2 regions of the Streptomyces sp. NBC_00005 genome follow, and region 2 is predicted to be linked to the other one. Evidence: riboswitches for the same ligand, from Rfam matches in the RefSeq annotation. Region 2 holds a riboswitch; the other holds the start of a gene.
What was found. A riboswitch is a leader RNA that binds a small molecule or an ion and turns the genes downstream of it on or off. The one in region 2 is predicted to bind S-adenosylmethionine.
Positions count from the first base shown of each region.

Region 1 (3,402 bases), 1.8 Mb from region 2:
GCATCCGGAAGTACTCCGGCGGAGCCCACGGCGTGTGCGAGAAGTGCCCGATCTTGAGGTCCGGCCGCAGCTCGCGCAGCATCCCCGGCACCAGACACAGGTGGTAGTCCTGCACGAGGACCGCGGCCCCCTCGGCCGCCTCCTGGGCCAGCGCCTCGGCGAAGGCGCGGTTGTACGTCTCGTACGACGCCCACTGCCGCCGGAACTCCGCGTCGAAGACCGGCTCCAGCGGGGTCTGGTACAGCATGTGGTGGACGAACCAGAGCACCGAGTTCGCGATGCCGTTGTACGCGTCCTCGTGCACGTCGGCCGGGATGTCCAGCATCCGCACGCCGTCCTCGCCGACCCCGCGCCGGACCGCCTCCCGGTCGCCGTCGGACAGCGCCGAGCACACCCACAGGGCGCCCGCGTCCGGCCCGATCGCCGACAGGCCGGAGACCAGCCCGCCGCCGCCACGCTTGGCGGCCAGCGAGCCGTCCTCCCGCACTTCGTACGAAACCGGGCCGCGGTTGGACGCGACCAGCACCTGATGAGCAGCGTCGTGCGTGGAAGCCATAAGCCTCAACCTAGCCCGGCCCGGAAACGCTCAAACGTTTGGTTGCCCTCCGCGGGTGGTCCGTATACGGCACGTGAGCGCACGTAACGTGCCTCCCTCGGGCAACCGTCAGGCAACCTTGCGCGCCGCGTACTCGGCGATCTCCACCATCGGCGGCCGCTCCTCGGTGTCCACGGAGAAGGTGCGCGGTTCGAAGCCGTCCGCGCCCCGTTCGAACTGGGTCAGCGACGGCCGGATGAGATGCCCGCGGGCCAGCCTGAGCTGCGCCGTGCGGTAGATCGCGGCGGCCATGCGGCCCAGCGCCTGCCCGTCCTGGTGCCGGTGCTTGCGCACGCCGACGTCCACCTGGGCGAGCGCGTCGAGGCCCACCAGATGCAGGGCGTCGACCAGCATGCCCAGCTCGACGCCGTACCCGACCGGGAACGGCAGCTGTTCCAGCAGGCTGCGGCGGGCCGCGTACTCCCCGCCGAGCGGCTGCACGAAGCCGGCCAGCTGCGGCCAGTGCATGTTCAGCAGCGGGCGCGCCATCAGCTCGGTGACCCGGCCGCCCTGGCCCGCGGCGCCGCCGAGCGGGCGGTCGTACATGCCCTTGACCAGATCGATCCCGGGATCGGTGAGCAGCGGGCCCACGATGCCGGAGACGAAATCGGAGGAGAACTCCTTCAGGTCGGCGTCGATGAAGCAGACGATGTCCCCGCTGGCGACGAGGAGCGAGCGCCACAGCACCTCGCCCTTGCCGGGGACGGTCGCGATGCGGGGCAGGATGTCATCGCGGTGCACGACCCTGGCCCCGGCCGCCGCGGCGACCTCGGACGTGCGGTCGGTGGACCCCGAGTCGACGACGACGATCTCGTCGACGAGTGGGACCTGCTGCATGAGGTCGTGACGGATCACGGCGACTATGTCGCCGACCGTCTCCTCCTCGTTGAGAGCGGGCAGCACCACGCTGACCGACTGTCCCGTGCGCTGCTTGGCAGCCAGAATCTTGTGCAGCGGGCGATCGGTCACCGACCAGGAGTGGGTGCTCAGCCAGCGCTCGACTTCTTCCAGCACGTAGGCGGCTCCTCTGCGTTCTGTCAGCGAGAGTGTGATCTGCCGCCCGCTGCGGTGGCAGCCGATGAGCAGAGCCATCTCGCGGTTCGGACGACTATCTCAACTGTCCTGGCCTTCGGTTACAGTCTTGGACAACGCTGATGACCATCGCATGTCGGGGGTCGTCTCGTGTTCAACGAGTTAAACAACCGCATACCGCTCATCCAGAGGGGCAGAGGGATACGGCCCGATGAAGCCCCGGCAACCCTCCAGTCGGCTCTCGTAGATCAGTGTTGATCGTTCACGCGAGGCTCCCGGCTAGGGAAGGTGCCAAATCCGTCTCACGGCGAGATGCGTCGTGAGGAAGATGAGGAGAAAGGGCCTCGCCTCCATGGCTGCGCAGACTGTTGCAAGCACCACGAACACCGTCGATCTGGGTCCCGCCACGGCTCTCTCGTGCCGCGAGTGCGGTCACCGGGTACCCCTCGGTCCGGTCTTCGCCTGCGAGGAGTGTTTCGGCCCGCTCGAGATCGCGTACGAGTTCTCGGCCTACGACACCGAGGAGCTCCGCAAGCAGATCGAGGCGGGTCCCGCGAACATCTGGCGTTACGCGCCCCTGCTGCCCGTCCCGGCGGACGTGGCGGACAAGCCGAACATCAACCCGGGCTGGACCAAGCTCGTCAAGGCCGACAACCTGGCCCGCGAGCTCGGCGTCGAGGCCGGCAAGCTCTTCGTCAAGGACGACTCCGGCAACCCGACCCACTCCTTCAAGGACCGCGTCGTCGCCCAGGCCATCGAGGCCGCGCGTGCTTTCGGCTTCACCACCCTCTCCTGCTCCTCCACCGGCAACCTCGCCGGCGCGGTGGGTGCCGCCGCCGCCCGCGCCGGCTTCCGCTCGTGCGTGTTCATCCCGCACGACCTGGAGCAGGGCAAGGTCGTCATGGCCGCGGTCTACGGCGGCGAGCTCGTCGGCATCGAGGGCAACTACGACGACGTGAACCGTTTCTGCTCCGAGCTGATCGGCGACCCGGCCGGCGAGGGCTGGGGCTTCGTCAACGTCAACCTGCGGCCCTACTACGCGGAGGGCTCCAAGACCCTGGCGTACGAGATCTGCGAGCAGCTCGGCTGGCAGCTGCCGGACCAGCTGGTCGTGCCGATCGCCTCGGGCTCGCAGCTCACGAAGATCGACAAGGGTCTGCAGGAACTGATCAGGCTCGGGCTCGTCGAGGACAAGCCGTACAAGATCTTCGGCGCGCAGGCCGAGGGATGCAGCCCGGTTTCCGTCGCGTACAAGGCGGGGCACGACGTCGTACGGCCGCAGAAGCCGAACACCATCGCGAAGTCGCTGGCGATCGGTAACCCGGCGGACGGGCCGTATGTCCTCGACATCGCTCGCCGTACCGGCGGTGCGGTGGAGGACGTGAACGACGAGCAGGTCGTGGATGCGATTCGGCTGCTTGCCCGGACCGAGGGGATCTTCGCGGAGACCGCCGGCGGGGTGACCGTCGGCGTGACGAAGAAGCTGATCGAGAACGGTCTGCTGGACCCGACCCTGACCACGGTCGTGCTCAACACCGGTGATGGGCTGAAGACGTTGGACGCGGTGGCCGACACCGGGCTGACTGCGACCATTCGTCCCAACCTCGAGTCGTTCCGGGACGCTGGTCTCGGCTGAGTCGTAGTTCTTCTGCGGGCCGGTGGGGGCTGGTCGCGCCCACGCGGCGGCAGCCGCACATTCATTGCAGCCCCGCGCCCCTGATGGGGCGCTGTACCTGACCGGAGGTCTTGAACATGAGCGTTTCCGTCCGCATCCC
Region 1 covers NZ_CP108316.1:5,964,559-5,967,960, forward strand. The annotation lists gene OG303_RS27480 (trehalose-6-phosphate synthase) at 1-556, opposite strand, end outside; gene OG303_RS27485 (glucosyl-3-phosphoglycerate synthase) at 665-1,609, opposite strand; SAM riboswitch class I at 1,806-1,962, shown strand; gene thrC (threonine synthase) at 1,980-3,263, shown strand; gene OG303_RS27495 (ubiquitin-like small modifier protein 1) at 3,380-3,402, shown strand, end outside.
Region 1: linked by a shared signal. The riboswitch ahead of thrC (threonine synthase) and the one ahead of OG303_RS35510 (aminotransferase class V-fold PLP-dependent enzyme) in region 2 are both predicted to bind S-adenosylmethionine.

Region 2 (3,402 bases):
GGTCTCGATCGCGGTCTACCCGTTCATCGAGTCCTGGGTCACCGGCGACAAGCGTGAGCACCACATCCTGGACCGCCCGCGCAACGCCCCGACGCGTACGGCGTTCGGTACCGCCTGGATCTCGTGGTACTTCGTCCTGCTGGTCGGTGGTGGCAACGACATCTGGGCCACGCACTTCCACCTGTCGATCAACGCGATCACCTGGTTCGTGCGGTGTGCGTTCTTCCTGGTGCCGGTGCTCGTGTTCATCGCCACCAAGCGGATCTGCCTCGGCCTCCAGCGCCGCGACAAGGACAAGGTGCTGCACGGCCGCGAGTCGGGCATCATCAAGCGTCTGCCGCACGGTGAGTTCATCGAGGTCCACGAGCCGCTCAGCCAGGACGCGCTGCACACCCTCACGGCGCACGAGCAGTACAAGCCGCTCGAGATCGGTGCGACCACCGACGAGAACGGCGTCGAGCGCAAGGTGAAGGGCTCCGAGAAGCTGCGCGCCAAGCTCAGCGAGGCGTACTACGGCGACGAGTCCCAGATTCCGAAGCCGACCGTCGAGGAGTACAAGGAGATCACGAGCGGCCACGGCCACCACTGATCGCTGCGGCTCGCCACAGCCACGGTAGAAGGGCCCCGTCCGGTGTTCGGACGGGGCCCTTCGCCTTGCCTTCCGGCTGGATAGGGTGGGGGTCGGACTTCCTAGAGGAATTCCCCCTTCTACGACACCCAGGAGCGGCCTTATGAGCGCTGTGACCCCCGCTGGAGGCGACACCGCGGCGGGCCGTTCCTGGCCCGAGGTACTGAACGCCCTGCTGTACGGCCGTGACCAGAGCGCCGACGCGACGGCCTGGGCGATGGACCAGATCATGCGCGGCGAGGCCACCGACGCGCAGATCGCCGGTTTCGTGGTGGCGCTGCGCGCCAAGGGCGAGACCGTCGAGGAGATCACCGGCGTGGTCCGGGCGATGTACGAGCACGCCAACGTGATCGAGGTGTCGGGCCGCACGGTCGACATCGTCGGTACGGGCGGCGACGGCGCGAAGACGGTGAACATCTCCACGATGTCGTCGATCGTGGTGGCCGGCACCGGCGCGAAGGTCGTCAAGCACGGCAACCGCGCGGCCTCGTCGGCATCCGGCTCCTCGGACGTCCTGGAGAAGCTGGGCGTCAACCTCGACCTCACGCCCCGGCGGGTGGCCGAGGTCGCGGAGGAGGCGGGCATCACCTTCTGCTTCGCGGTGAAGTTCCACCCGGCGCTGCGTCATGTGGCCGCCGCCCGCGGCCAGTTGGGCATCCGGACGGTCTTCAACGCGCTCGGTCCGCTGACCAACCCGGCAAAGGTGAAGGCCCAGGCGGTCGGCGTCGCCGACCCGCGGATCGCGCCGATGATCGCGGGCGTCCTGGCCGAGCGGGGCAACTCCTCCCTGGTCTTCCGCGGCGACGACGGCCTCGACGAGCTGACGACCACCGCCACCTCCCACGTCTGGGTCGTCCGCGACGGCAAGGTCACCGAGGAGAGCTTCGACCCGCGGGACGTCGGCATCGAGCTGGTGCCGGTGGAGGCGCTGCGGGGCGGTGACCCGTCGTTCAACGCGGAGGTCGCCCGCCGGCTCCTCGACGGCGAGACGGGTCCCGTACGGGACGCCGTGGTGCTGAACTCGGCCGCGGCGCTCGTGGCGCTCGACCCGGGCCCCGGGACGCTGGCCGAGCAGATCCGGGCCGGCATGGCCAAGGCGGCGGAGTCGATCGACTCGGGCGCGGCCAAGCGGGCGCTGGAGCGCTGGGTGGCCGCGAGCAACGCATAGCGGGGGAGCGCGGTCCCGTAATCCGGACAGGAGTTGCGGGACCGCGATCACTTCACGTACGTTCCTGTTCAGGTCATGAGTGACAGTCATGAGGCCCCGGCCGACTGTCCGGCAACCCTCCGTCCGTGGCGGGGTGCCCCGGGTGAAGACCAGGTCGTAGGCAGCGAGGTCTACGGCAAGCGCGGACCCCTCGAGAAACGCCAGGGGTCCTGGTCATCGAGGGAGCCTTCTGTGAGCAAGCGAATGCGATAGGGCGTAGAGCCCCGCCTCCACACACCCCTTTCACTTTCTCCGTGCTTGAGCCGTAGCTGCTCGCGCGGTGATTCTTCTTGCTTCTCACAGGAGTTCGCCATGTCTGTCTCCACCGCTGCCGCCGCCCAGACCCTTTGTGCCCAGCTGCCCGTTCTGGGACGGGATGTCACCGTCCCGCTCGTGACGGGCGGCGAGGTCACCTACGCCGCGCTCGACTATGCGGCCAGCGCCCCGGCCCTCCAGCGGGTGTGGGACGACGTGGCGGCCTACGCCCCGTACTACGGCAGTGTCCACCGCGGCGCCGGGTACCTCTCCCAGCTGTCGACCGACCTCTTCGAGAACGCCCGCAGGACGGTCGCCGAGTTCCTGGACTGCCGGGCCGACGACCAGCTGGTCTTCACCCGGTCGACGACCGACTCCCTCAACCTTCTGGCCCAGGCCCTGCCCGCCGACTGCCAGGTCTTCGTCTTCGAGACCGAGCACCACGCCAGCCTGCTGCCCTGGAAGGACGCCCGGGTCACCTATCTCAACGCCCCGCGCACCCCGCGGGCGGCCGTCGAGACCCTGGAGCGCGCCCTCGCCGACCGCGACCCGTACGGCCCGGCCCTGGTCTGCGTCACCGGCGCCTCCAACGTCACCGGCGAGCTGTGGCCCGTGCGCGAGCTGGCGGCCGCCGCCCACGCCCACGGCGCCCGCATCGTCCTGGACGCCGCCCAGCTCGCCCCGCACCACCCGGTCTCCGTACAGGACCTCGACGTCGACTGGATCGCCTTCTCCGGGCACAAGCTGTACGCGCCCTTCGGCTCCGGCGTGCTGGCCGGCCGCGCCGACTGGCTGCAGGCGGCCGACCCGTACCTCGCGGGCGGCGGCGCCAGCCGCAAGGTCACGCGGCGCGAGGACGGGGGAGTGGACGTGGAGTGGCACGACACCGCCGCCCGGCACGAGGCGGGGTCGCCCAACGTCATCGGCGCCTACTCCATCGCCTCGGCCTGCAAGGCCCTCACCGAGGCCGGCTTCGACACCCTGGTCGCCCGTGAGCAGCACCTGATCGACACCGTCCGTGCGGGCCTCGCCGAGGTGCCCGAGGTCCGGGTCCTCTCCCTCTTCGGCGCCGACGCGCCCCGCGTCGGCGTGATCTCCTTCGTCGTCGAGGGCTGGAACAGCTCGCACTTCGCCGCTGCGCTCTCCGCCGAGTACGGCATCGGCGTCCGCGACGGTCTCTTCTGCGCCCATCCGCTGGTGCGCACCCTCCTGGGCAGCGACCCGCAGACTCAGGGCGAATGCGGCGCCCCCGAGGCCGCGCCCGGCGAGAAGTCCCTCAACGCGATCCGCGTCAGCTTCGGCGCCGGCACCC
Region 2 covers NZ_CP108316.1:7,745,558-7,748,959, forward strand. The annotation lists gene OG303_RS35500 (cytochrome bc complex cytochrome b subunit) at 1-589, shown strand, start outside; gene trpD (anthranilate phosphoribosyltransferase) at 732-1,796, shown strand; SAM riboswitch class IV at 1,868-1,984, shown strand; gene OG303_RS35510 (aminotransferase class V-fold PLP-dependent enzyme) at 2,148-3,402, shown strand, end outside.